4 regions of the Desulfofundulus salinus genome follow, and region 2 is predicted to be linked to each of the others. Evidence: riboswitches for the same ligand, from Rfam matches in the RefSeq annotation. Region 2 holds a riboswitch; each other region holds the start of a gene.

Evidence for each region. A riboswitch is a leader RNA that binds a small molecule or an ion and turns the genes downstream of it on or off. The one in region 2 is predicted to bind cyclic di-GMP.
Region 1: linked by a shared signal. The riboswitch ahead of D7024_RS02850 (ATP-binding protein) and the one ahead of D7024_RS07845 (HD-GYP domain-containing protein) in region 2 are both predicted to bind cyclic di-GMP.
Region 3: linked by a shared signal. The riboswitch ahead of D7024_RS11730 (HD-GYP domain-containing protein) and the one ahead of D7024_RS07845 (HD-GYP domain-containing protein) in region 2 are both predicted to bind cyclic di-GMP.
Region 4: linked by a shared signal. The riboswitch ahead of D7024_RS07095 (type II secretion system F family protein) and the one ahead of D7024_RS07845 (HD-GYP domain-containing protein) in region 2 are both predicted to bind cyclic di-GMP.

The regions. Positions count from the first base shown of each region.
Region 1 covers NZ_RBWE01000001.1:552,174-554,368, forward strand. Annotated here, with positions in the region: gene D7024_RS02840 (methylated-DNA--[protein]-cysteine S-methyltransferase) at 1-375, shown strand, start outside; tRNA gene D7024_RS02845 (tRNA-Thr) at 355-429, shown strand; cyclic di-GMP riboswitch class I at 794-879, shown strand; gene D7024_RS02850 (ATP-binding protein) at 1,090-2,195, shown strand, end outside.
Region 2 covers NZ_RBWE01000001.1:1,531,893-1,534,087, reverse strand. Annotated here, with positions in the region: gene D7024_RS15365 (methyl-accepting chemotaxis protein) at 1-79, opposite strand, end outside; gene D7024_RS07845 (HD-GYP domain-containing protein) at 204-821, opposite strand; cyclic di-GMP riboswitch class I at 1,150-1,251, opposite strand; tRNA gene D7024_RS07840 (tRNA-Val) at 1,389-1,463, opposite strand; gene D7024_RS07835 (2-phosphosulfolactate phosphatase) at 1,635-2,195, opposite strand, start outside.
Region 3 covers NZ_RBWE01000001.1:2,294,745-2,296,939, reverse strand. Annotated here, with positions in the region: gene D7024_RS11735 (methyl-accepting chemotaxis protein) at 1-665, shown strand, start outside; cyclic di-GMP riboswitch class I at 993-1,083, shown strand; gene D7024_RS11730 (HD-GYP domain-containing protein) at 1,179-1,811, shown strand; gene D7024_RS11725 (hypothetical protein) at 1,875-2,195, shown strand, end outside.
Region 4 covers NZ_RBWE01000001.1:1,390,204-1,392,398, forward strand. Annotated here, with positions in the region: gene D7024_RS07090 (type IV pilus twitching motility protein PilT) at 1-899, shown strand, start outside; cyclic di-GMP riboswitch class I at 968-1,059, shown strand; gene D7024_RS07095 (type II secretion system F family protein) at 1,027-2,195, shown strand, end outside.

The sequences.
Region 1 (2,195 bases), 980 kb from region 2:
CTTTCCTGGTGCACCCCTTTTGTGGCCCGGGTGCTGGATTTTGTACGGCGCATCGGGTACGGTGAATTATGGTCGTACCAGCAGGTGGCGGCAGCCGTCGGGAATCCCCGGGCCGCCCGGGCCGTGGGCGGGGCTTTGGGGGCCAACCGGGTTCCTCTGGTCATTCCCTGCCACCGGGTAATCCGCCGGGATGGATCACCCGGCGGTTTTAGCGGCGGCCTGCCCTTAAAACTGCAGCTATTGCAACTCGAAGGCGTACGACCCGGCCCCACCGGGCGATACCAATTGACAAATGGCCCTACATGCGTTAATATAAGTAATGCGCCGGTTAGTCAAGTGAGACAACAGAAAAGTGCTGGTGTGGCTCAGGGGTAGAGCAGCGCACTCGTAATGCGCAGGTCGTCGGTTCGAATCCGACCACCAGCTCCAAAAAAGCTAGACGCCGCAAGGGTTTGCGGCGTTTATTGTTTCTGGCGAAACCGGCGAAATTAGCGAAATAGGGATAATTTGGGGATAGTTCACTTTGAAATGACTGGAGGTCATGGTGTGGTAAAACTTGACATTAAGTAGAATCGTGTTATATTACATTGTCTTGCTTCTTTCGGAAAGGAAAATAAAATATAGATATCGTATATTAACTTTTGGGTGCAGGTATCTTGTTTGCGGACATGGCTTTGGTACCGGTGGTTATGGATCTTCAGGGGCTGAATTTTTCGCTGGTCGGAAATTTTCTGTGTTCTGGCGGTGTTGAATCAGCCTTTTAAGTGTTAAATTAAAAACTTTACTGTCTTTATTGTGTTAAAGGCAAACCACTCGAAAGGGTGGGGCGCAAAGCCATGGGTCTGCAGCCCTAAAGGGTATGACTGCCAGGCTGCCGCGATAAAGGTATTGATTGTTTTCTTTTTAATGATGTTTTGTTGCGGCAGCCTGGTCAGGCTGTCGTTCCTGCTTATAAAAGTATGTTTATCCATTTGGGGTATAGAGGTCGACTCTAACAGAGCCAATGGCTGGGACGTTTGCTGGCAGTATTGTGGCAATTGAAAGGGCATAGGGCCGGGAGGGGCTGAAAGGCAGAAGGGTGGTGAAAAAATGCAACGGTGTCTTGAATGCGCAAAGAAAGAACCGGACCGTCCTTGTGTGGAGTGCCAGTATTTTGTCCAGCTAAGCCCCCTTCGGCGGGTGCCTTCGCCGCCTGTCCGGGTGTTACTGGAAGATGAGCATGGCAGGCAGTATCCGGCTCGCATCCTGGTGTTAAATACCACGGAGTTTGGGCTGGAAACGGAAGCTCCTGTTCCGGGGCGGTATGTAATCAGGCTGCAGGAAAACTTGTGGGTCGAGGTGGCCGGGGTACCGTTCAAAGGGAAAAATAACGTCCACGTTTTTGATATCCTGTGTGTCCACCGGAAGCAGGGGACTGCCCGTCGTCTTAGCAGGGAGGAGTATCAGTTGCTGGCCGGAAGCGCCGGCGAGCTAATACAGGAGATTTCCCGGCACTTGCCGGAGCACCTTCAGGACCTGGTCAGGGAGAAACTGCTGGCTGAGGTGGAGAAATCCGAACTAATTAACGCTCTCAGGGTGGGGAAGGTGATGAAATATGAAGGAGGGCGCTTCCGCTACCTTTCGGGCCAGGCTGACCTGGACCTGCCTATGGAAGAAGCGGAAAAACTGATGCGCCAGGCTATCCGCCAGGCCGAACACCGCCGCGAGGTGATCATTAGCGCTGACGGGCAAAAGGTGTTTGACCTTCACGGCGTGCCCTTCGACCACAGGAGCGGTGGACTGCTGGCCTTTGACATCACCGAGGTGATTGAAAAGGAGAGAAAGATGCACCAGCAGGAGATGCAGGCTTACCGGGAGGCCATAGCGGCGGTAACGGGGGGCCGGTTATACCTGGTGAATAGTGGAGAAATGGAAAAAGTGATCTCAGAAGGGACGGAACTGGCCAGGGGTGAGGTCCGGCAGACCCATGACATTCCGGAAGCCCGCCGGGCAATGCGGGAAGCCTTGCCTGTTCTCGACAGCCGCAGGCAGCATGCGATTGCCTTGTGCTTGACAGAGGCGCTGGCCAATGCTCTCAAACATGCAGGGGGCGGTTGCTGGCAAGCCAGGCAGTCAGGGGACACCGTCAGGATTATCGTTCAGGACCGGGGTCCGGGAATCAAAACCAGCGAATTGGCCCGGGCAACGCTGATGCA
Region 2 (2,195 bases):
CGCTAAGCCCAAAAAGCAAATCACCCGAATTGAAGGTATTGGAGGTACCCGGCTCACTTTTCTTTCTAAAGAACAGCAACTTAACCCCACCCTTTCCTTTTCGTGAACGTTTAAATTTAAGTCCAACTGGTGAACTATTTACCTGCTGGTCCGTACAGTCGGGATTTGCACCCTCTGGTTCAAACGCTTAAGTTCGCCCGGATTCAGGGATAAAAACTAGTCGTAAATTCTCGTTCGTAGAGGCTCAAATCAGTTTCTCCCCGTCCTATCAAGCGACTAAAAACTTCCACCAAAAGTGGATCAAACTGCCCTCCGGCACAGCAGTGCATTTCCTTCAGAGCCTCTTCCCGGGATAATGGAAAAGGTCGGTAGATCCTCTCCGTGGTCATGGCGTCGAAGCTGTCGGCAACGGCTAAAATGCGCGCCCCCAGAGGTATATCTTGAGCTACAAGTCCAGCGGGATAGCCCGTTCCATCGTATCTCTCGTGGTGATGCAGTACCATGAGACTAATTTCTTTCATACCGGGAATGGTTGAGAGAATTTCATAACTGAAAACCGGGTGCTTTTTTATCTCCTCCCATTCCTCGGCAGTCAACTTGCCCTGTTTAAACAGTATATAGTCAGGGATTCCTATTTTGCCTATGTCGTGCAGAAGGCCAGCTAAGTAGACGCGTTTCTGGTATTTTTCGTCCAATCCCAATTCCCTGGCCAGCAGGAGCGCATAAAAGGCCACGCGCTGAGAATGCAGGCAGTCCGACTTAAATCGAGATTCCTGCACCCGAACCAGTACCCGAGCAGCGTTAATAAGTGTGGGCTTCATGGAAACACCTCTATCATGGAAATTACCATGGAAACGGTAGAAAAAACTCATGAGAACAGTTTCTTATAGGAATGATGGTGGCGGGTACAAGGGTGGGGAGCGTAAAAAGGGGAACCAAAAAGGAGGGAACCAAAGAAGGGGAACCCCAAAAGAGTTGTTTATAGGGCTAATAAATAAGGCCAGATGTAGACAGGTTACCCCCCCCCCCCCGAACTGACGTTCTATAAGGGATTCTTTCATACTTGCTCAAACCTCCGCCTTTTACGTTATTCCAAATTAAGAAAGCCGCAGGGAGACAAGTATACGCTTTCCTGCAGCTACCTTTCTCCCTTGCAACCCAGCCGTCATAGTTCCCCGTAGCAACCCTTTGGGGAACCTTAGACCTGTGGCTTTGCGCCCCCGGCTTTCGCCGGGTTTGCCCTCCAGGATTCGGATTGAACAAAATAGCTTTTTAACTTTTCGACCCCACTACCTTATTTCGACATAATTTTAGCATACTTGAGTCCTTTAAAATCAAGGTTTTTCGGGCAAAGCAAAAAGCCCCGTTTTCCGGGGCTCTGATTTTGCTGGTGGGCACGGCTGGTTTCGAACCAGCGACCTCTTGAATGTGAGTCAAGCGCTCTCCCACTGAGCTACGCGCCCGTTTTGTAGTTTACCGCGGGGCCAACCCGCTTGCATGTGTTATTTTAGCATATTTGCCGGCCAAACGCAAGAGGGGGTCACCTGTTTTTTCGTGCCATCGTCCAAAGCTCAAGAGCGGCGGAGTTTATTTTCCTGGCCTTGTTGCTCCTGGCGAACCGAATATAGCAGTTTTCAACACTTTTCAATGATTAAATAGCTACTCTCCTTTTTTACCACCGGCACCACCTGGAAGGTGTTCAGGGAAGCGCACCAGTCCAGATCAGCCGCCAGCCCCATGTTTAAAAGCCTGCGCCCGTGGCGGGAGTGGTCAAAAGCCCGGCGGGTGTTGTCCCGGTAGGTTCGGGCCAGGTGCAGGGCGGCTACGGCGAAGTCGGCAAGGTCCAGGGAGGAAGACGGCTGGTGGTTTGAACAAAGCCAGCCCGGGTCCAGCATCTCCACAATCTCCAGCACCACCATTCCCGCTGCCAGGGTATCCTCCAGGGAAAATTGACCTTGCGTGCCCGCGCAAACCATGGTTATATCCCTGCCCAGACGGCAGGCCTTTTGAGCCACGGCCCGGGCATTGAGCAGGCTTCCCACCAGCACAGTGTGGGCCTCTTTTGCCGCGCCGTTCAGGGCCCGGGTGCCGTTGCTGGTGGTAAGGACCAGCACTTTGCCGCCCACCACTTCCGGCGGGTATTCCAGGGGAGAGTTGCCGTAAGGAAAGCCAGGGATTTTTTGACCACCCCGCTC
Region 3 (2,195 bases), 760 kb from region 2:
AGGTAACCGAAAATGTGCAGAAGGTTTCAGCGGCGGCTGAACAGGCTGCGGCCCGGGCCGCTGAAGGTGCCAGGGGTGTCGAGCGGGTTATCGGGCAGATGAAGGCCATTGAGCAGGCAAGCGCCAACGTTTCTTCCGCCATCAATGCTCTCAACCAGACCGCGGGCCAGATTACCCAGATAGTAGACTTGATCACCCAGATCGCCGACCAGACGAACCTGCTGGCCCTGAACGCTGCCATCGAAGCCGCCCGTGCTGGGGAACAGGGCCGCGGCTTCGCCGTCGTCGCCGAGGAAGTCCGTAAGCTGGCCGAGCAGTCGGCCAGCGCCGCCAAGGAGATCTACGAACTGATCACCACGATCCAGAATGAGTCCAGGAAGGCGGTCGAAGTTATGGCTGCCGGGGCGGCGGAGGTCACGGAGGGAAGCAGGGTGATCAACGAGGTTGGGGCTAATATCAAGGCCATCAACCTTGCCATCGAGGATGTTGCGCGGCAGGTCCAGGAGGTGGCCGCCGCTGCGGAAGAAATGTCGGCTGGCGTGCAGAACGTTGTCGGGACAACAGAAGAGCAGACGTCGGCAATGGAGGAAGTCTCTGCCTCTACCGAAGAGCTTACCGCGCTGGCTGGCGAACTGGACAGGTTAGCCGTACGCTTCCGTATGTAGGTGCCCCGACCGCCGGCGGGGATTGATTAACGCAAGAGCTTTTAGGATATCGAGCAGGAGGGGGCGGCTAACCCCCTCCTCTCACACCCCGTTCATGCGGGTCCGCGCGGATTCGGTGTAATGGGGTTGGCCGGAGCACGGCCAGGAAGCAACTCAGGCTTGAGTTTTCCCAGAACCGGCCCTTTATTACCGGGCCGTTGGAACGGTTTTCTCAGGATGAGGATGCCGTTGATATTACCGAAAATCACCTTAATCAGGAGGAAAAGTTAACGGTAATGTTGAAATACATCTTGAAAAAATGTTGAAATACCTCTTGAAAAGTCGCAACTTTCCGGAGGGCAAACCCGGCGAAAGCCGGGGACGCAAAGCCACAGGTCTAAAGTTCCCCGCGGGGAACCATGACGGCTGGGTTGCAAGGGGAGAAGGGAAGCCGCAGGGAAGCGTAAAATTTTTCTCCCTGCGGCTTTTCATTTTCTAAAGAAATTTTTAGAATAAATACGTTGAGGTGCTTCCATGAAATCCACATTTATCCATGCTGCCCGGGCGTTGATGAAATTACATGAGGTCCGGTTTAAGGTTTCTTCCAATCATTCCTGGCGCGTGGCTGCCTATGCTGCTGCGCTCGCGAAGAAATTGGGTATGCCTGAAAAGGAACAGAATCGTATATACCTGGCCGGGTTGCTCCACGACATAGGAAAGCTGGGCATTTCCAGTGCTATCCTGCATAAGCCGGGCAAACTGACAGCCGCGGAGTGGGAGGAAATAAAAAAGCACCCTGTTTATAGTTATGAAATCCTTTCGGCCATACCGGGGATGAAAGCCATCAGCCTTATGGCCCTTTACCATCACGAAAGATATGACGGTTGCGGGTATCCGGAAGGATTGGGGGGTGAGGCCATTCCCCTGGGGGCGCGAATTCTGGCCGTGGCTGATAGTTTTGATGCCATGACTTCGGATCGGGTTTACCGGCCCAGGATGTCTAAAGAAATGGCCTCAGAGGAGCTCTTCCGCTGTGCTGGTACTCAATTCGACCCGCAGCTGGTGGAAGTGTTTTGCTGCCGGGTCGTGCCTGAGGGAATAGATCCTGAACTCTACCGGATCACTGATGATATTCCTGGAGGTGTTAAGCACTTGCGAAATAACTAACCGGGAAACCGGGCCTTGTTCATACTGGAGCGATAGCTTTTAGCTGAAATGGAGGGGGCTGTTGTGAGCGAAATCATCGAAAAACGGATCGGGCACTATGAAACTTTGCTGAGAGAAATGTGGACCGCGTCGTCCAAGTACCTTGGGACGTTTTCCGTGAATCTTCTGGTGGAAAGGGTCGTATGGGAGGTTTCGCTGGAATACAAGGAAATAGAACTCCTGCAGTACGATCAAAATGGGATATCGTGCGCGAAGATGGCGGCCAGGTTGGAGGAAAACCCGGACCTGCCGGTCGAAGACATGTTTATGAAGTTTATCACCAGGTATGTAGAAATCCTGGCCAGGCTTCTCGGGCATGAAAGAGCGGAAGAGATTAGAAAGAAG
Region 4 (2,195 bases), 140 kb from region 2:
CCCGCCAGCTGATCCCCGGGGACCGGTTCCAGCAGTTCATGCAGGTGGGCGAGAGCGACCTGTCTTACGCCATCCCGGGAGTGGGCCGCTTCCGCGTGAACGCCTTCAAGCAGCGCGGTACGGTGGCCCTGGCCATCCGCCTCATCCCGGAGCGCATCCCCACCTTCGATGAACTGGGCCTGCCCGAGGTGGTGGCCCACCTGGCCAGGCGGCCCCGGGGCCTGGTGCTGGTTACCGGGCCCACGGGCAGCGGCAAGTCCACCACCCTGGCGGCCATGATCGACCTCATCAACAGCGAAAGCCGCCTGCACATCATCACCCTGGAAGACCCCATCGAGTACGTCCACCGGCACAAGAAGAGCCTGGTCAACCAGCGGGAAATCGGCCGGGACTCCCTTTCTTTTGCCGCCGCCCTGCGTGCGGCCCTGCGGGAGGACCCCGACGTCATCCTGGTGGGGGAGATGCGGGACCTGGAGACCATCGCTACGGCCATCACCGCCGCCGAAACCGGTCACCTGGTGCTGGCCACCCTGCACACCACCAGCGCAGCCCAGACCATCGACCGCATCATCGACGTTTTCCCGCCCCATCAGCAGCAGCAGGTCCGGCTGCAGCTGGCCGGCGCCCTGGAAGGAGTGATTGCCCAGCAGTTGCTGCCCCGCAGGGACCGTCCCGGCCGGGTGGCGGCGCTGGAAATCCTGGTGGCCACGCCGGCCATCCGCAACCTCATCCGGGAGGGGAAGACCCACCAGATTATCTCCCACCTGCAGACCGGGGCCAGGTACGGTATGCAGACGCTGGATATGGCTTTAAGAAACCTCGTCCGTACAGGGGTGATCGGCAGGGAGGAGGCCCTGGCCCGGGCGGCTGATGCCGAAAATTTGTTAAAAATGATTTAAAACAACCAGCTGGTTATTGACTGGCAGGGCAGCTGCCGTTAAGATAGTTTTCAGGAAGAGTGCGGCAAAGCGAAAAAAGGCAAACCTGCCGAAAGGCAGGGGCGCAAAGCCGCGGGCCTAAAGCGGCATGCAAGGCCGCCATGGCAGCCGGGCTGCCGAACTTTCCGGCACGTACTTCCAGGCGCGTCGCCTGGATTTTTATTTCCGGGAGGTGGTGAGGGGAGCTTTGCCCGTCTATGCCTATCGGGCCCGGGATTTAACCGGCAGGGTGGTTTCCGGCCGGCTGGAAGCCAGCGGACCAAGGGAGGCGGCCAGGATACTGCAGGGCCAGCGGCTCATCCCCGTGCAGATCCGGGCCGTGCGGGGGGGCGTCAGCCTGCCTATGCGGCTGCCTTCATTCCGGCGTGGAGTCAGGCTGAGGGAGCTGGCCCTCTTCTGCCGCCAGCTTTCCACCCTGGTCAGCGCCGGCGTGCCCCTGGTGGGGGCCATGCGCATCCTGGAGCTGCAGGTGGAGGGCCGGGTGCTCAAAGAGGTGGTGCGCGGGGTGACCGCCCGCCTGGAGCAGGGACACTCCCTGGCCGAATCCTTCGGCGCCTACACCTCGGTCTTCCCCGAGATCTTCATCAGCATGGTGGAGGCCGGGGAAGTGGGCGGCGTGCTGGACGAGGTGCTGGAGAGCCTGGCCGGACATTTTGAGAGGGAACACGAGGTGAGGGAAAAGGTGAAGTCGGCCCTCACCTACCCCACCATGGTCCTGGGCTTTGCCGTGGTCATCCTCACCTTCGTGCTCACCTTCGTCCTGCCCCCCATCATCAATACCATCCAGAACCTGGGTGTGTCCCTGCCCCTGCCCACCCGGGTGGTGATGGGAGCCAGCCGCCTGGTGGGGCGCTACTGGTACCTCCTCCCGCTGTTTCCGCTGGCGGCGGCTTTTGGCTTTCAGCGCCTGCGGGCCTCGCCCCGGGGCCGGGAGATCTGGGACCGCCTGGTCCTGAAAATGCCCGTATTCGGACCGGTGCTGAAAAAAATAATTATTGCCCGCTTCGCCCGCACCCTGGCCGCCATGCTCAAAGGCGGGGTGCCCATCATCCAGGCCCTGGAAGTGGTGAAGAAAACCGCCGGCAACCAGGTGGTGGCGGCCGGCGTGGCCAGGGCGCAGGAGAGCGTGCGGGAGGGGCAGGGCCTGGCCGGCCCCCTGGAAGAAAGCGGCATCTTCCCCCCGCTGGTCATCCGCATGATTGCCGTGGGGGAAGAAACCGGCAGCCTGGACGCGCTGCTGGTCCGCATCGGCGCCTT